One region of the Mycobacterium bourgelatii genome, then DNA from elsewhere that is predicted to be linked to it. Evidence: predicted binding sites of a transcription regulator. Region 1 holds the regulator's gene; each other region holds the start of a gene.

Region 1 (4,763 bases):
TGGTCGATGCCAGTAAGGTCGCACCCCGCGACCGGCAGCGCCTGGCGGCCCAATTGGGTTACAGCGAAACCATATTCGTCGATCTTCCTGGCACCGGTGCCACCACCGCGCACGCCACCATCTACACCCCCCGCACCCAACTGCCATTCGCCGGCCACCCGACCGTCGGGGCGGCTTGGTGGCTACGCGAGCAAGGGACACCGATCAAGACGCTGCAGGTGCCCGCCGGCGTCATCCAGGTCGGGTATGAGGGCGATCTGACACGCGTCAGCGCACGCGCGGAATGGGCGCCCGAGTTCACCATTCACGATCTCGGAGCGGTCGATGCGCTAACGTCCGCGGACCCCGCCGACTTTCCCGATGACACGGCGCACTACCTGTGGGCGTGGACCGATGAATCGGCCGGGGCGCTGCGGGCCCGCTTCTTCGCGGCCAATCTGGGTGTCGAGGAAGACGAAGCAACCGGTTCGGCGGCCATTCGAATGACCGATTACCTCAGCCGCGATCTCACCATCACTCAGGGCAAGGGCTCGCTGATCCACACCAGTTGGAGCCCCGAGGGCTGGGTCGGCGTGGCCGGCCGAGTCGTCGATGATGGTGTGCGACAGGTTGACTGACACCCGAAGGCGTCACTCCGTGCGCTGCAATACGGCACCGAGGTGATGCTGCAATGGTTGTCCAACCGCGCTCATCCGCACTGAGTACGACAGTTCGCCACCGGCGATTCGGAACGAACGCCCGAGTGCGGTCACCTCTTTGGCGGTGGGCGAGAGACCGACGTCGGCTGTGGTCGTCTCGATTTCGATGACGCCGTCGTCGCACGAATACGTGCCGACCTCGATTTCGGTGATTCCGCTCGGGTGCGCCAGGATCAACTCGACCTGGCCCGGTTTCGGTACCCGCAAATACCCTGTCTCGGCATGCAAGGGCTTACCGTCGGCTACCGCCTTGGTCTTTTGCCCGTACACCAGGAACGGCTTGCCGACGTGGGCGAACACGACCTCTTCGAGGTACTCGAACGACTCGATCGTCGGGTACTCGCCTCTGCCGCGGCCCGCCCAGGTACCCAGGAGCGGCGCCAATGCTTGAACATCAGGGTGCAGTTCGGGAGCCACCAGGTGAGCCTAGCGGCCCACCAACGCTCAGCTGGACGACGTGGTGGAGGTCGACACCTTGCGATGCGCGCGAAGCGCTTGGATCTCACGCTCGAAGTCGTCGGCCGACGAAAAGGACCGGTACACCGAGGCGAACCGCAGATATGCGACCTCGTCCAGTTCACGCAAGGGACCGAGAATGGCCAAGCCGACCTCGTGGCTGGGCACTTCCGGGGATCCGGCGGCCCGCACGGTGTCTTCGACCTGCTGTGCCAACAAATTCAACGCGTCGTCGTCTACTTGACGGCCCTGACAGGCTCGGCGCACGCCGCTGATCACCTTTTCGCGACTGAAGGGTTCGGTGACGCCGCTGCGTTTCACTACGGCCAGGATCGCCGTCTCCACCGTCGTGAATCGTCGACCACACTCCGGACACGACCGCCTACGCCGAATGGCTTGGCCCTCATCGGTTTCCCGCGAGTCGATTACGCGCGAGTCAGGATGGCGACAGAACGGACAGTGCATCGCCGCTCCTTCGCCGTATCCGGATATCCGTGGACGTCTAAGAGCGTACTCGCGTACCGCCATACACGGCCTCGCGTACGACACGGTCGGTCAGCCGACCGGAGCGATAAGCGTCTGACCAGCGGACAGCGCCGACGAGTTCAAGGCGTTGAGCTCGCGAATCCGCTCGACAACCTCCCGAGCGGGTGCGTCCGGCGCGACCCGAGCCGCGACGTCCTTCAGGGACTCCCCCGGCTCGACGCGCACCACGGCGAGCGTGTCCGGCACGCGGCCAGTCGCGTCGGACGAGCCGCCGTTGACCATGCCGCCGAAGTTCGCCACCGCGCCCAGCCACAACGTGATCAGCCCGGCAAGCAGTGCCAGCCCGACCGTGGTCAGCGGCGTAACGGGCCGCCGGCGGTGCGGCGCCCTCGACACCGCGACGCCGGTGCCGCGGTAGCGCAAGGGAGCTCCGGCCGGCCGAGACGGGCCCGGACGGCGTGTCCGCCCAGCTCCGACCCTTCCCGCCCGCGGCTCGTGCACCGGGCGGGACGGATTCCAGGTGCGAGACGGACCTGCGTAGATGAGAGTCATGGCGGCTTCCTCCGGACAACTGCTTAATCGCTCGTGTGTTCGACCTTGTTCGACCTTGTTCGACCATAGTCGCTCAGGTGTTCGATATCCGAACATTTGAGCGATGCGTGTCGCACGGGCAAAACGCTAACCCACACCACCGACAAGTTCGGTTCGGTCGCTGTGGGTCCCATGAACGCCGGATACCCGGACGCGCCGAGAGTTACACACTTGTGATTCAGGTGCTCAGGCGCCGGATCGTCGACGTGCGACACGCGGTCGAACACATGTTTGATTCTCGTGCGAGGTGGGGCTAGAGTTCATTTCCATGAGCGACAGCAACGACACCTCAGGTACTGGCGCGCAAGGCGGACTGCATGCGGTTGATTCGACGTTGACCGAGCGTCAGCGGACCATCCTGAATGTCATCCGCACCTCCGTCGTGAACCGCGGATACCCGCCCAGCATCCGGGAGATCGGTGATGCGGTCGGCCTGACGTCGACCTCGTCGGTTGCTCATCAGTTGCGCACCCTGGAGCGCAAGGGCTACCTGCGTCGTGACCCGAACAGGCCGAGGGCGGTAGATGTCCGCGGCGCCGACGACGGCGCTCCGACGGGGCCGGTGACCGACGTGGCTGGGTCAGATGCGTTGCCGGAACCCACTTTTGTGCCGGTCCTCGGACGCATTGCGGCCGGTGGGCCAATCCTGGCCGAGGAAGCAGTCGAAGACGTTTTTCCGTTGCCGCGTGAGTTGGTCGGCGAAGGCACGCTGTTTCTGCTCAAGGTGGTCGGTGACTCGATGGTCGAGGCGGCGATCTGCGATGGTGACTGGGTGGTCATACGGCAGCAGAACGTCGCCGACAACGGCGACATCGTCGCGGCCATGATTGACGGGGAGGCCACCGTCAAGACCTTCAAGCGCGCGGGTGGTCAGGTTTGGCTGATGCCGCACAACCCCGCCTTCGATCCCATTCCCGGTAATGACGCGACCATCCTCGGCAAGGTCGTCACGGTCATCCGCAAGATCTAGCGTCAATCCGCTCGGACGAAGCCGTTGGCTCGCGCGGCTTCTTCGCTGATGAACCAGAGCTCGGCAAGTGTGTCGTGATACAAGGGGCTGCTCGGCGTGTAATACAACCCGAAGCGGGCACTGGCCTTGATCGGATAGCCATTGGGTGGCCGGTACGGGTCGTCTTCCAACGGCAAGTGGATGGTCGGACGCACCGCCGCCGTGGGCCCTGCCGCAGACGCCGTGGCAGGCTCCGACACCGGGTTCAGGGCCGGTTCGTGGCCGTCTGACAGCGCGTATTCGTCGTCGTCATCATCATCGGCGGCCGCATGCCGTCCCGACCGAGCTCGCGGTGGCTTAGGCGCCGGCGGGCCGGTGTCGGGAACAACGATGTCAGGACCTGACGACTCACCGGCACTCGAAGGCTCACCGGCGGCGCCGCCGCTCGTCGGGTAGGAGGTGTCCGGAACCGCTTCGCCCAGGCTCTGGGACTCGTCGGGCCGGTCTGGGACGCCACCATCGGATACCGGGGCCTCCGGGACTTCGGGCTCCTCCTCGAGGACCGGCGACTCGTCGGCACCGGCACCGGCATCGGTCTCGACCTCGGTCAGAACGCCATAAGGAATGGGCGTGGTGTCCACCGAGTCAGGGTCTTCGTCTTCGCGAGGGTTCGCGTAGTCGGCCACGACGTCGTTGCTGTGCGGTTCGGACTCGACATCCTCGTCCCTACCGCCATGGTCGAACAACCCGACCCCGGCTCCAGCACCGCGCGGCCAGCTGACTCGCTGCGCGACCCCGGTCTCCGGCGCGGCTGGTTCCTGCGGACGCTGGTCCTCGGGCGCGAAGTGCTCGGAGCCGAAATCGCCCTCCTCTCGCGATCCCCAGTGCCCGTCGGGAGCGGCGTCATAACCGGCAACACCCTCGTGCTCGTTCGGGTGCTCATGTTCGTGTTCGTGTTCGTAGTGGCGGTCGAACTGGTCGTACGCCGCGGGCTCGCCGGCGGCGGCGCGACGCCTACGCAAGCTGAGCACCACCAGGACGAACATGACGATGAGCAGCAGCACCGGCAGGACCGCCACGAGCCACCACCAATGCCAGGTGAATTTCTTGTCCTGCGGGGCCGGTCCCGCGGTGGCGGGCGCGTTCTGCCCCGTCACCTGCACGCCAGACAGCGAGGGCGCGAGGTTCGCCGGGTCGGTGGCGAAGGAGTTCTTGGCGCGGTTCCAGGAAATCTTGCCGCCGGTGAACTTCTGCGAGATGACGTCGCCGTCCACGCTTTGATCGCCGACCGGAGCGCCGAGCGTGCCCGTGGGTCCCTTTAGTTTGTCCCAGGCGGCCTTCATGGCTCCCCGCACCACGAATGCCCCGTGCTCGGGGGTCCAGAAGATCACCGGTTTGTCAGCGGCCGAGAATTCGGCGATCCGGCTGGCGGGGGTGATGCCGCCGTCGGCCTCGTTGCTGGTCGGGAAGCCCAGATCGCTGCTGACGGGCCCGCCGAGCGACTCGTACTTCTGCAGGATGGGACCTTCGACGGCATTCGCCCCGGTGGCGGGACTGTAGAAAATCTTGCCGCCGTTGAAGTC
Region 2 (4,763 bases), 1.2 Mb from region 1:
CGTTCAGGTCGGTGAGAACGGCATCGGCGCCCGCCTGGCGCAACGAGTCGCCCTGCCCGCCGGGATCGACACCGATCACCAACGCGAAACCGGCGTCACGCGCGGCCTTGACGCCCGCCGCGTCTACCGCCACCACGGCGCACCGACCCGCACGCACGGCAAGGCGTTCGGCTGCCGCGGTCACCGGGGTCTCGCCAGACAACGTGGCGGTGCCGACGCCGACGTCCTGCAACTGCCGAAGCAGCGCTTCCTTGCTGGCCAAGGAGGCGTCGAACAGCACGGCGTCATGGCGACGCGGGTCGATGGTGACCGGCTCCAACTTGTGCACGCCCCACCTTCTCACGGTGGTCAACGTGGCTCGGGTTGGGTCAGCGGCGCGCTCGGGCCGGGTGCGCGGCAACGCGTCCGCGCGACGGGCGGACGGTGCGCTTGCGGCGGTTCTTGGCGAACAGCAGGACGGAGTCCTGACTCAGCGCCACCAGGCGCGCCATCCCTCGTTCGATGCCGGCGATCAACTGCGTCATGTCCGACCCAGCCCCGTACTCGGCGGTGATGCCGAAGACCAACTCGTCGCCGTAGCTCAGAACGGCAACCCCGGTGCTCAGCTGCTGCGCGGTGGGCGGGATGGGCAGCAGTTGGTCGACCCGTTGGCCCATCAACCGCAGCCGACGCCGTGGCCCCGCCGCGTTGGTTGCCAGCGTGACGAAACGCTGGGGCAGTCGGGTAAGGGTTTGAAATGCTTTGGCGGCCAGTATGAATGGTGTGTCGAGGCCGTTAGGGGCGGGACGTTGGTCATGCTGGCGCAACCGGCCGTGCACAGCCCGAAGTTGTGCGACCGGGTCGTCGTGCTCGACGGGTAGGTAGGGCAGGAGCGCCGAGATGCGATCGTCGGCATTTGCGACGGTGCGCAGTGAATCCGCGCGCGGCTCTTCGCCGCGTCCGAGTAGGACTGACCGGAAACCTTCGGTGATCACGGCCAACGCAACATCATTGGCAGTCACGCCGAACTTGCGGCTCACGGCGTCGACGTCGGCGCGAGGAACCCGCACCGTGCCGTACCGGCGCCTGGTGGCGACCGATTCGGCCGGCGACATCCAGATCGCCGGCCAGCACAGCACGCGCGCCGCGGTCTTGAATGCGGTGGCGTACGCGTTGATGACGGTCTCGGTCCAGCTGCGCGGCGGCGTCTGCGAGTGCGAAATGGATTTGACGGCAACGTCAGTGGCAAACAAGTCGGTGTCGGCGTCGTCGCAGAGCCGGGTGAGCAGGTGGGCTGGAGACACCTCGTCAGCCATGCAGTGGTGGATCTTCATCAAGATCGCCCACCGGTCGTCCTGGAGGCCCTCGATGATCCAGCACTCCCACAGCGGACGGTTCAGCGCGAGCGGGCGCTCCAAGGTGTGGGCGATCACCTGGAACAGTTCACCGTCGTCACCCGGTTGGGGAAGCGCCACCCGTTGTACGTGCCGGGCGAGGTCGAATTCCGGATCCGCCCTCCACTCGGTGCGGAGCACTTGCGTGCAGCGCGGAACATCCTGAATCCGTTGCGCGAGAAATTCTTTGAATTGATCAAAGGGTGGAATGGGGCCGTCCATCACGGCGACCGCTCCGATTGACATGCTGGCGTCCTGGTCCGGTTCCGGTGCTCTGAGGAAGTTCGTATCCAAGGCCGTCAGTTGTCCCACAGTTACCCCCCAAATGCTGTTTTCTTAATGTGTACCAGTATCTGATGCGCGTCTTCGCGGCGGTAGACCCGCAAGGTTAACAACATGTTTTGTCGTTAAAGTCATGTTTAACAGCGGCGATGGACCCTCGGCTTGTGCGCCGCTCACAATTACTCAGCCGTGGTTTAACCCCATCGTACAAGCGCGACCAGGGCCCTCTATCGAACAAACTTTCGATAGACTGTAGCGCATGGGCTGGGGTAATGGGCCGCCGAGTTGGTCCGAAATGGAGCGGGTGCTAGACGGCAAACCGCGTCATGCCGGTGCGCCGGCCCCGGCAGTACCGGCTGATGATGCCCCGGTGTCGCACAAGCGCGGGGCGTATCGGCCCGCGGCAAAGGATCGGGTCCGTTCCTCCGTCGCGTACGCCGAGCTGCATGCGCACTCGGCATACAGCTTTCTCGACGGGGCCAGCACTCCGGAGGAGTTGGTCGAAGAAGCGGCCCGGCTCGATCTGCGCGCACTGGCGCTGACCGACCACAACGGCTTGTACGGGGCGGTGCGGTTCGCCGAGGCGGCCGCCGAACTCGACGTACGAACCGTCTTCGGCGCCGAGCTGTCGCTGTCTGCCTCGTCGGTATCCGAGGCCCGCACCGAGCAGCCGGATCCACCCGGCCCACATCTGCTGGTGCTGGCCCGTGGCCCGGAAGGGTACCGGCGGTTGTCCCGGCAACTGGCAGCGGCGCATCTGGCCGGCGGCGAGAAAGGCAAGCTGCACTACGACTACGACGCACTCACCGGAGCGGCCGGCGGGCACTGGCACATCCTGACGGGTTGTCGGAAAGGCCATGTGCGCCAGGCGCTTTACCAAGGAGGGCCGGAAGCGGCGGAACGGGCGCTGGCCGACCTGGTAGACCGGTTCGGCGCCGAGCGGGTCAGCATTGAGTTGACCCATCATGGTCAGCCGCTCGACGACGAACACAACGCGGCACTGGCCGGGCTGGCACCGCGGTTCGGGGTCGGCGTCGTCGCCACCACCGGAGCGCATTTCGCCCATCCGTCCCGCGGACGGTTGGCCATGGCGATGGGCGCAATCCGGGCCCGGCAGTCTCTGGACGCCGCCGCCGGATGGCTGGCTCCATTGGGTGGCGCACACCTGCGGTCGGGTGAGGAGATGGCCAGGCTGTTCGCGCAGCGCCCCGAGGTGGTGACCGCGGCCGCCGAACTCGGCGAACAATGCGCCTTCGGGTTGGCGCTCATCGCGCCGCAGCTGCCGCCGTTCGAGGTGCCCGACGGCCACACCGAGGACACCTGGTTGCGGGTGTTGGTCATGGCGGGTGCCCGCGACCGCTACGGTCCGGCAGAGCGGGCGCCGCGTGCTTACACCCAAATCGAACATGAGCTGAAAGTGATTGCCCAGCTAGGCTTTCCGGGCTATTTCCTGGTGGTGCACGACATCACTCAATTCTGCCGGCGCAACGACATCTTGTGTCAGGGCAGGGGATCGGCGGCCAACTCCGCGGTGTGTTTTGCCCTCGGTGTCACCGCCGTGGACCCGATTGCCAACGAGTTGTTGTTCGAGCGCTTCTTGTCGCCGGTCCGCGACGGCCCGCCTGACATCGACATCGACATCGAGTCGGATCAGCGCGAGAAGGTCATCCAGTACATCTACGACAAATACGGCCGCGACTACGCCGCCCAGGTCGCCAATGTCATCACCTACCGGGGGCGCAGCGCCGTGCGTGACATGGCCCGCGCCCTGGGTTTCTCCCAGGGGCAGCAGGACGCCTGGAGCAAGCAGATCAGCCATTGGAGCGGCAAGGTCGATTCTCCCGATGTCGAGGGCATCCCCGAGCAGGTGATCGACCTGGCCAACCAGATCCGGAACCTGCCGCGACACATGGGCATTCATTCCGGCGGCATGGTGATCTGTGACCGCCCTATTGCCGACGTGTGCCCGGTGGAGTGGGCCCGCATGGAGAACCGCAGTGTGCTGCAATGGGACAAGGACGACTGTGCGGCAATAGGTTTGGTGAAATTCGATCTGCTCGGGCTGGGCATGCTCTCGGCACTGCACTACGCCCGGGACCTGGTCGCCGAGCACAAGGGCATCGAGGTGGACTTCGCCCGGCTGGACCTGTCCGAGCCGGCGGTGTACGAGATGCTGTCCCGCGCCGATTCCGTCGGCGTGTTCCAGGTGGAGTCACGGGCGCAGATGGCCACCTTGCCACGGCTGCGGCCGCGGGTGTTCTACGACCTGGTGGTGGAGGTTGCGCTGATCCGTCCCGGCCCCATCCAGGGCGGGTCGGTGCACCCGTACATCCGCCGGCGCAACGGCATTGACCCGGTCACCTACGAGCACCCGTCGATGGAATCGGCGTTGCGAAAGACCCTGGGCGTGCCGCTGTTTCAGGAACAGCTGATGCAGCTTGCCGTCGACTGCGCCGGCTTTACGGCCGCCGAGGCCGACCAGTTGCGGCGCGCCATGGGATCCAAGCGCTCCACGGAACGCATGCGCCGGCTGCGCGGCCGGTTCTACGAGGGCATGCGCACACTGCACGGCGCCGACGAGGACACCATCGATCGGATCTACGAAAAGCTGGAAGCGTTCGCCAATTTCGGCTTCCCGGAAAGCCACGCGCTGTCCTTCGCGTCCCTGGTGTTCTACTCGTCGTGGTTCAAACTGCACCACCCGGCGGCCTTCTGCGCCGCGCTGCTGCGTGCCCAGCCGATGGGTTTCTATTCACCCCAATCGCTGGTGGCCGACGCGCGTCGGCACGGCGTGCTGGTCCACGGGCCCGACGTCAATGCCAGCCTGGCGCACGCGACGCTGGAGAACGCGGGAACCGAGGTGCGACTCGGGCTGGGCGCGGTCCGTTTCATCGGGGACGACCTGGCCGAGAAGTTGGTCGCAGAACGAGAGGCCAACGGCCCGTTCGTTTCTCTGTTGGACTTGACATCGCGATTGCAGCTGACCGTGCCGCAGACCGAAGCGTTGGCGACGGCCGGGGCGCTGGGTTGCTTCGACATGTCGAGGCGGGAGGCGCTGTGGGCGGCCGGTGCCGCGGCCACTCAACGACCGGACCGGCTGCCCGGTGT
Region 3 (4,763 bases), 260 kb from region 1:
GGACAGCCAGCTCACCAGCTGGTCGGTGTTGGACGGCAGACACGGCACCAGCACCTCGCGCGGCACCGGATTGATGGCTTCGTCTGCGGCGCCGCCGAGTTCGGCCTGTTCGCCGTAGAACTGCGTCAGGAATTGCTCGACCAGCTGGTCTTCGCCGGTGTCGCTGGGGTCTGCGGACTTTTCCACAATCCATCCGCGCTGGCCGCGCACCCGGCCGCCCCGGACGTGGAACACCTGCACCGCCGCTTCCAGCTCGTCGTCGGCGAACGCCACCACGTCGGCGTCGGTGCCGTCGCCGAACACCACGGCCTGCTTCTCCATGGCCCGCTTCAGGGCGGATAGGTCGTCGCGCAGTCGAGCGGCACGCTCGAAGTCGAGTTTTTCGGCCGCGGCGTTCATCTGTTGTTCGAGCTCGCGGGCGTAGCGATCCGTCTTGCCGGACAGGAACTCGCAGAAATCGATGACAATTTGGCGGTGTTCGTCGGCGGTGACCCGTCCCACACAGGGCGCGGAGCACTTGTCGATGTAGCCGAGCAGGCAGGGGCGGTCGATCTGCTTGTGGCGCTTGAAAACTCCTGCCGAACAGGTGCGCGCCGGGAACACCCGGGTGAGCAGGTCCAGCGTTTCCCGGATGGCCCAGGCATGGGAGTAGGGCCCGAAGTATCGGACGCCCTTGCGCCGCGGGCCGCGATAGACCATCAGCCGCGGAAATTCCTCGTTGAGGGTGACGGCCAGGACCGGGTAGGACTTGTCGTCGCGGTAGCGGACGTTGAATCGCGGATCGAACTCCTTGATCCAGTTGTACTCCAGCTGCAGGGCCTCGACCTCGGTGTTGACCACCGTCCACTCGACCTTGGCCGCGGTGGTCACCATCTGCCGCGTCCGTGGATGCAAGCTCGAGATGTCGGCAAAGTACGAGGTCAGCCGGCTGCGCAGGCTCTTGGCCTTGCCGACGTAGATGACCCGGCCGTATTGGTCCCGGAATCGATATACGCCAGGCTCGACCGGGATGGACCCGGGCGCAGGGCGATACGAAGCAGGATCTGGCACGTAACCAGGCTAGTGGGCGCGCGGGGGCCTCGAAGATATGGGGAACCTCCGCCGTTAGAAGGGTGGTGGTTCGTCGTCGGGGTCCAGCGGTGGGCCTTGTACGAGTTCGCCGGTCATGCTGAAGATGCGGATCTTGGCGCGGGCTTCGCGGTTGCGTTTGCGTTCGGCCTTGATCCGTGTGGCGCGGTCTTGGGCGCGGGTGCGGCGCCGGCGGGGCATCATCGCGGCGCGCTGCCCGCAATAGTCCTCGGTGCCCTCGACCTTGAGACGAGGCATGCCCCCCACCGGCCGGCACAGGCTGGGGAACAGCAACGCGCTGCCCGGGGTGGTGACGTGGGTGTCCCCGTTCGGGGACGTCAGGATCAGGGTGCCATCAGCCAGCTGTTGTTCGGTCCACCCGACAAATGTCTTCACCAAATGATGAAAAGTGCAGTAACACTTCATGTTCCCCGCATGCGTGGGCCCACCCTGGGCGTAGGGGATGGTGTGATCGAGCTGGCAGTCCCAGGCCGACACCTCACACCCCGGCCACCGACACGTCAGATCCCGGCACTTGAGGAAATCCGCCAACGCCTTCGACGGCCGATAATGCGGTTCGGGCGCGGTGTCGCCGGGATGAGCCAACGGCACCACGGTCGCGGTGTGAGCCAACTCAGCCACCAGTTCAGGGGTGATCAGCCCGTCGGCGCGGACCTCGCAGGCCGGGGCGGTGCCGGCGCCCTGCAGGGTGGCTTGTTCGGCGATGACGTGGATGACCACCGGCGAGGCCGGCTTCTTCCCGGCGGCGGTGCAGTCTTTGCGTTGGCAGTGACACGCCAGCCGGTCCGCCCCGGCCGCCAGTGCCCCCAACGCATCAGCGCGGCGCTGCTCCCGGCTACGCGGATCATGCGCACACACGGTGCCCGCCAGCGCCGACAGCCGCTTGTCCAGGGCGTGGGCGTCGGGGGTCAGGAAGAACCCCTCGATGCGCGAGATGCCGTCCTGATCCCCGCCGATCCACACCTGCCGATCCGTGTGCTGCTGGTCGCGCCGGCGCAGCGCATCGCGGTCTTGGCAGGCCACGATCTTGTCCACCTGCGCGGCCAACCGGCCCCTGGTCAGCGAGGGCCAGCGGCTGATATTGGTGGCGATCAGCTCATCGACGCGGGCCAGGATCTCCGGGTCCTCGATCGCATCAGTGTGATAGGCGATCGTGATGAACGCACGGAAGTCGATGTCCCCGGCACCAAACACCTCCCCGGTCTTAGGCAGGCGCTCACGCATCACCCGCGCATAATGCAGCCGGCTCAAAGCCAGCCCCCGACTGATCCGCAGCCCCGCCCCCACCTCCGCGGCGACCGCGGCCATCGCATCGATGGCCCAGTCCTCATCACACCCACAGTCGGCGAACCGTTGGGCGAACAACTCCCCGATCGCCACCAACTGCGCGGCCGCGGCCTGATTCTCCACCCGCGCCGCCGCCCGCACCCGATCCAGCCACTTCGTGGTCTCCGCGGTCGTGGACAGCAACGCCTCCCGCCGCACCAAACTCTCATCCAGCCACGCCAACGCCTCTTGCGGCACCACCCGCTCGGTCAACCGAGCCTTCGACGGCGCGGGCTGCGGATCGTCGAACATCGACAACTGGGAGTCGAACATACTTTCGATTCTAGCCCGTAGTTCCCCCCGCTGAGTGGGTTCTGAATCCCCGATGTTGTTCGTGAGCAGGTGTTTGGCGTTCATGCGGGCGTACTAATGTAGTCATGTATTATCATGGCATTGCTCGGCGTGTTAACTTGGCATATCGTAGATATAGCGCGGATAAGTTGATATAAAGTAATCATGTACGTGACTCGGGTTCCCAACCGTGGGTCACCGCCAGCGGTGCTGTTGCGGGAGTCCTACCGCGACAACGGCAAAGTCAAAACACGCACCCTGGCCAACTTGTCACACTGGCCCGAGCGCAAGGTGGAAAAGCTACAGCGTGCCCTCAAAGGCCTGCCGCCACGCGGGATCTGGCCGAGTCGTTTGAGGTCTCCCGCAGCCTGCCCCATGGGCACGTGGCCGCAGTGCTGGGCACCGCCCGGACCCTGGGCGTCGAAGATCTCATCGACGCGACACCATCGCGGCGGCGCGACCTGGTCACCGCGATGCTGGTAGCCCAGGTCATCGCCCCGGAATCAAGCTGGCCACCGCACGCGGTTTGCGCACCCAGACCGCCACCAGCTCACTGGGCGAGGTGCTGGGGGTCAGTGGGGCCGATGAGGACGACCTGTACGCGGCGATGGACTGGGCGCTGGCCCGCAAAGATGCCATCGAAACCGCGCTGGCCGCCCGGCATCTGAACGATGGCACCCTAGTGCTCTACGACGTGTCCTCGGCGGCCTTTGAGGGCCGCACCTGCCCCCTGGGCAAGATCGGACACGCCCGTGACGGGGTCAAAGGACGTTTGCAGATCGTCTACGGGCTGCTGGCCACCACCGCCGGGATACCGGTTGCCATCGAAGTGTTCGACGGCAACACCGCTGACCCGAAAACGTTGACCGCCCAAATCAATAAGCTGAAAAACCGGTTCGGACTGTCGCGGGTGGCCCTTGTCGGCGATCGCGGCATGATCACCAGCGCGCGCATCACCGAGGAACTACGCCCTGCCGGTCTGGACTGGATCACCGCGCTGCGCGCCCCGCAGATCAAGGCCCTTGTGCAAGCCGACGCCCTGCAGCTGAGCTTGTTCGACGAACACGACCTCGCTGAGATCAACTCCCCGGACTATCCCGGCGAACGCCTGGTCTGCTGCCACAACCCGCTCTAGCTCAAAAGCGCACCCAAAAACGCCAAGACCTGTTGGCCGCCACCGAAAAACAACTCACCGCCATTACCGACGCCACCACCCGAACCCGCCGACCCTTGCGCGGCAAAGACGATATCGCGCTACGGGTAGGCAAGGTGATCAACCACTACAAGATGGCCAAACACTTCCACATCACCATCACCGACAACTCATTCACCTTCACCCGCAACGAAGACGCCATCGCCGCCGAAGCCGCCCTCGACGGCATCTACGTGCTGCGTACCAACCTGCCCAAATCCGCCCTGGGCCGTGACGATGTGGTGTTGCGCTACAAGGGACTCGAAGACGTCGAACGCTTCTTCCGGACCCTCAACAGTGAACTTGACGTGCGACCCATCCGCCACCACCTCGCCGACCGGGTCCGCGCCCACATGTTCCTACGCATGCTGTCCTACTACATCAGCTGGCACATGAAACAAGCCCTGGCCCCCCTGCTGTTTCGCGACCACGACAAACCCGCAGCCGCCGCCAAACGCACCAACCCCGTTGCCCCCGCTCAACGTTCCGATGCCGCCCTAGCCAAAGCCTCCCGCAAACGCACCACCGACGACACCCCGGTGCACAGCTTCACCAGCCTGCTCGCCGACCTAGCCACCATCTGCGCCAGCCACATCCAGCCCACCGACGACATGCCCACGTTCACCAAATTCACCACCCCCACCGCACTACAACACCACGCCTTCGAACTACTCGGCCTCACCCACCGCCTGGGCTACAAGTAGTCATGCAGACAACACAAAACCCCAGGTCACGGCACACTCATCACCAAACCAGGGGGAACTACGGTCTAGCCAGCGGGACTGACATTGATCCTGTTAACCGAGTTCGGGTGAGGATGGTCTTGCTCGTTCGCTGCCGGTGATGACACGCGCACTGACTGACG
Region 4 (4,763 bases), 1.1 Mb from region 1:
GAATGCGGCGCCGACGTCGGCGACGAATTCGTCGGTGATCTCTTCGCCGACCAACCCACGCACGTCATACGCCTTGATGACACGGTGGACAGCCTCGGCGGGCCACGGCATGCGAGCTCTCCTGACGACCTAGACGTTGTTCGCTTCTTGGCCGCCAGCCTATCGACCTTTCGCCGGCCGTTGAGCGTTAGTGCGACTAGTCCGAAGGATCGGGCAGCACTCGCAGGTGTCCGCGCCGACGGCCGGACCGGTGCTCGGGTGGCGCGATCACGCTGCCATTGGGCGCGGTCGCCTGGGTTCCGGCCGGACGGAGGTCGCCAGGTGGGGCATTGGTCCGGGGCGTAAAGCCATTTAGCGGCATACCGTTCGCGCCGCCATGCGCGGCCGAGAACCCGGAGTAAGGGGTTTCGGCCGAGCGCCCAGATGGGCCGCCCTCACGCACGGCGTCGGCGAGGGCGACGAGGTCGTCCTCTTCCGGATGCGGATAGGTCGGCAGTGGGCCGGCATGGCGCATGAGTTCCCACCCACGTGGAGCGGTAATTCGACCGGCATGGCCGACACACAGATCCCAGGAGTGCGGTTCCCGCGCGGTAGCGAGCGGACCGACGACCGCCGTCGAGTCCGAGTACACGAACGTCAACGTTGCCACCGCATAGTGCGGACACCCGGGCCGGCAGCAGCGACGGGGTACGTTCACGCTCGAAAGGCTATCGTGCGGAAAGGTCGTGCAAGCGCCGGACACGCGCAACCGTTCCGGGGGCGATTCGCAACCGTTACCATTGCCGTTACCATCGGCGCTTGTGGGCCATTTCGGCGGCGAATTCCGCAGCTACCCGGGAAAGGGTCAGCCATCCCGGCGATCGAGCTCTCGCCGGGCCACACGCCGCGGCCGCGATCTGCGCGGTCCACTCCTGCCGCCGACGGTGCCGGGCTGGCGCAGCCGCGCCGAACGATTCGACATGGCGGTACTCGAGGCTTACGAACCCATCGAGCGGCGGTGGCGGGACCGGGTGTCCGAGCTCGATGTCGCCGTCGACGAGATACCCCGCATCGCCGCCAAGGATCCCGACAGCGTGCAGTGGCCACCGGAAGTCATCGCCGACGGGCCGATCGCCCTGGCGCGCCTGATTCCGGCCGGTGTCGACGTCCGCGGCAACGCCACGCGGGCGCGAATTGTACTGTTTCGCAAGCCAATTGAGCGACGCGCCAAAGACACCGTCGAGCTTGCGGAATTACTGCATGAAATCTTGGTGGCCCAGGTGGCCATCTACTTGGACGTGGAACCCTCGGTCATCGACCCGACGATCGACGACGACTGAGGCGGGGAGTGAGGCGGGGTCAGACGATGCCGCGCTTGAGGCGGCGACGCTCCCGCTCGGACAAGCCACCCCAGATGCCGAAGCGCTCGTCGTGAGCCAACGCGTATTCCAAGCACTCGTGGCGAACCTCGCACCCGAGGCAGATCTTCTTCGCCTCGCGCGTGGAGCCGCCCTTCTCCGGAAAGAACGCCTCCGGGTCCGTTTGGGCGCACAGAGCGCGGTCCTGCCACTGGTCGGCGACGGCCGGCAACGGCTCCGGCTCAAGCGCGGCGGGCGGCTCCGAGACGACAGGTACCAAACTCAAATGCGGTCGGGCAGTTACCGTCTGCGCCAGACCGGTGTTTATGTGCGCGGCGCTTCCCATTACTCCCCGAAGGTGTTCATAGGACATGCCTCCGCCTCCTCGCTTGTTGTCGAGAGTGATTCTTGACCACTTTTTTGGTGTAGCAATACTTCGAACAAGTGATCGAATCTCGGTCTGCGACACCGCAACCGGCCGGCCAACCGGGAAATGACACTGATGTGATTAGACACGGGATGGTCTTTCCGGTCAAGCGCTACGCCGCATTTCCATATCAGCTCGTGACCAAATTTCTGCTTATCTGTCACGCTTGGTCGGCGGCGTGTCGAGTGCAACTAGTCACACTTGTGGTCAAATGTCCGTCCCCCCCGTCACATTGGCCACTTCAGTCACTCACCATAGCCTGTCGTGCCCGTAGTTGTCGCGCGGTACTGTCGTGCGCTGTGAAGGTCACCGTTTTGGTGGGCGGGGTCGGCGGCGCCCGATTTCTGCTTGGCGTGCAGCAGTTGCTCGGCCTCGGGCAGTTTGCCGCACCGGGAGCAAAAGGCGACCACCAGCTAACCGCAGTGGTCAACATCGGCGACGACGCCTGGATCCACGGCCTGCGGGTCTGTCCGGACCTGGACACCTGCATGTACACCTTGGGTGGAGGTGTAGACCCGCAGCGCGGCTGGGGTCACCGTGACGAAACGTGGCATGCCATGGAGGAACTGGCACGCTACGGCGTGCAACCCGACTGGTTCGAACTCGGCGACCGGGACATTGCCACCCATCTGGTGCGCACCCAGATGCTGCACGCGGGCTATCCCCTGTCCCAGATCACGACGGCGTTGTGCGACCGTTGGCAGCCGGGCGCCCGGTTGGTGCCCACCACCGACGACCGCTGTGAAACCCACGTGGTGATCACCGATCCCACAGACAACACCCAGCGCGCGATCCATTTCCAGGAGTGGTGGGTGCGCTACCGCGCCAAGGTGCCGACGCACAGCTTCGCCTTCATTGGCGCCGAAAAGGCAGCCGCCGCAACCGAAGCGGTCGAGGCCATCGCCGACGCTGACGTCGTCATGCTGGCGCCCTCCAACCCGGTGGTCAGCATCGGTGCCATCCTCGCCGTGCCGGGCATTCGCGCGGCGCTGCGCTCGACCACGGCGCCGATCGTCGGCTACTCCCCGATCATCGGCGGAAAGCCGTTGCGCGGCATGGCCGATGCCTGCCTTACCGTGATCGGGGTGGATTCCACCGCGGAGGCCGTCGGCCGACACTACGGTGCGCGCAGTGGCACCGGGATACTGGACTGCTGGCTGGTGCACGAGGGCGACTTGGCCGGATTCGCCGCGGATATCGACGGTGTCGCCGTGCGGGAAATCCCGCTGTTGATGACCGATCCCAGCGCGACCGCGGAGATGGTCCGCGCGGGGCTGGAATTGGCGGGCGTGACCGCGTGACCGAACACGGCACCGCCGCGGCTATCGAAATCCTGCCCGTCCCCGGCCTTCCCGAATTCCGCCCCGGCGACGACCTCAGCGCCGCGGTGGCCGCGGCCGCGCCGTGGCTGCGCGACGGCGACGTCGTGGTGGTCACCAGCAAGGTGGTTTCCAAGTGCGAGGGACGACTGGTGCCGGCACCCTCCGACGAGGAGGAACGAGATCAGCTGCGCCGCAAGCTGGTCGAGGAGGAGGCGGTGCGGGTGCTGGCGCGCAAGGGCCGGACCTTGATCACCGAGAATCGACTCGGCCTGATTCAGGCCGCCGCCGGAGTGGACGGTTCCAACGTCGACCGAGGCGAAATCGCACTGTTGCCAATCGATCCTGACACCAGCGCTGCCGCGTTGCGAAATGGGTTGCGGGAACGGCTGGGCGTCACCGTCGCCGTGATCATCACCGACACGATGGGCCGCGCCTGGCGCACCGGCCAAACCGACGCTGCCATCGGATCCGCCGGAATCTCGGTGCTGCACAACTACTCTGGCGCTGTCGACGCGCACGGCAACGAATTGATCGTCACCGAGATCGCGGTTGCCGACGAGGTTGCCGCCGCGGCGGATCTGGTCAAGGGCAAGCTGACCGCGATGCCGGTGGCGGTGGTACGGGGGCTTTCGGAGAGTGTGGTCACCGATGACGGCTCGACGGCACGGCAATTGCTGCGGCCCGGAGAGGAAGACCTGTTCTGGCTCGGCACCGCCGAAGCCGTCGAACTCGGCCGACAGCAGGCCCAACTGTTGCGTCGGTCGGTGCGTCGGTTCAGCGCCGACCCGGTACCGGCAGAGCTCGTCGAGGCCGCCGTCGCCGAGGCGCTCACCGCGCCCGCGCCCCATCACACCCGTCCGGTGCGGTTTGTGTGGCTGCAAACCCCCGCCACCCGCATCCGACTGCTGGACCGGATGAAGGACAAATGGCGTTCCGACCTCGTCGGTGACGGGCGGCCCGCCGATTCGGTGGAACGACGGGTGGCGCGCGGTCAAATCCTTTATGACGCACCGGAAGTCGTCATCCCCTTTATGGTTCCCGACGGCGCGCACAGCTACCCCGACGCCGCCCGCACCGACGCCGAACACACCATGTTCACCGTCGCGGTGGGGGCGGCCGTACAGGCACTGCTGGTCGCCTTGGCAGTTCGTGGGCTGGGCAGTTGTTGGATCGGGTCGACGATCTTCGCCGCCGACCTCGTCCGCGCCGAACTGGAGTTACCCGGTGACTGGGAGCCGTTGGGCGCCATCGCTATTGGCTACGCCGCCGAGCCCACTGGGCCGCGCGACCCCGTGACCGTCGGAGACCTGCTCATTCGCAGATGAGCAGGTGCCACGCGGCGGCATCCGAACTTGCCAGCATCGGCGCGGCCCCGGTTACCGAGTTTCCTCGGAGTTCGGTCAATACTTGTCCACGTGTTCTCCGGCAAGGCACCGGCATCGGCCGACAAGGTGCGCGGAGGCTATTACACCCCGCCTTCCGTCGCCCGATTTCTAGCCCGGTGGATCCGCGAGGCGGGCACGAGGCTGCTGGAGCCCTCCTGCGGTGACGGCCGGATCCTGCGCGAACTAGCCCTGCTCACCGGCCAGGCCCAGGGCGTGGAGTTCATTGCCGAGGAGGCGGACAAGTCGCGCCACTTCGCGCCCGTCGCCGCCGACAGCCTCTTCAGCTGGCTGG

Evidence for each region. The regulator LexA, encoded in region 1, represses DNA repair genes until DNA is damaged. The targets are predictions, from matches to a motif close to CGAACANNTGTTCG.
Region 2: a site for LexA is predicted at 1,887-1,900, ahead of G6N68_RS04125 (error-prone DNA polymerase). Genes of this name have one in related genera too.
Region 3: a site for LexA is predicted at 2,682-2,695, ahead of G6N68_RS10585 (HNH endonuclease signature motif containing protein). Genes of this name have one in related genera too.
Region 4: a site for LexA is predicted at 1,775-1,788, ahead of cofD (2-phospho-L-lactate transferase). Genes of this name have one in related genera too.

The regions. Positions count from the first base shown of each region.
Region 1 is NZ_BLKZ01000001.1:2,093,075-2,097,837, reverse strand. Features, by position in the region: gene G6N68_RS09320 (PhzF family phenazine biosynthesis protein) at 1-617, shown strand, start outside; gene G6N68_RS09315 (peroxynitrite isomerase) at 630-1,115, opposite strand; gene nrdR (transcriptional regulator NrdR) at 1,143-1,619, opposite strand; gene G6N68_RS09305 (LysM peptidoglycan-binding domain-containing protein) at 1,710-2,192, opposite strand; gene lexA (transcriptional repressor LexA) at 2,500-3,201, shown strand; gene G6N68_RS09295 (LGFP repeat-containing protein) at 3,204-4,763, opposite strand, start outside.
Region 2 is NZ_BLKZ01000001.1:882,781-887,543, forward strand. Features, by position in the region: gene otsB (trehalose-phosphatase) at 1-328, opposite strand, end outside; gene G6N68_RS04120 (wax ester/triacylglycerol synthase domain-containing protein) at 369-1,685, opposite strand; gene G6N68_RS04125 (error-prone DNA polymerase) at 1,915-4,763, shown strand, end outside.
Region 3 is NZ_BLKZ01000001.1:2,353,195-2,357,957, reverse strand. Features, by position in the region: gene uvrC (excinuclease ABC subunit UvrC) at 1-1,050, opposite strand, end outside; gene G6N68_RS10585 (HNH endonuclease signature motif containing protein) at 1,105-2,667, opposite strand; partial or broken gene G6N68_RS10580 (IS1634 family transposase) at 2,872-4,602, shown strand.
Region 4 is NZ_BLKZ01000001.1:1,041,409-1,046,171, reverse strand. Features, by position in the region: gene G6N68_RS04740 (phosphomannomutase/phosphoglucomutase) at 1-111, opposite strand, end outside; gene G6N68_RS04735 (DUF3499 domain-containing protein) at 197-697, opposite strand; gene G6N68_RS04730 (metallopeptidase family protein) at 897-1,319, shown strand; gene G6N68_RS04725 (WhiB family transcriptional regulator) at 1,339-1,683, opposite strand; gene cofD (2-phospho-L-lactate transferase) at 2,064-3,065, shown strand; gene G6N68_RS04715 (coenzyme F420-0:L-glutamate ligase) at 3,062-4,411, shown strand; gene G6N68_RS04710 (Eco57I restriction-modification methylase domain-containing protein) at 4,502-4,763, shown strand, end outside.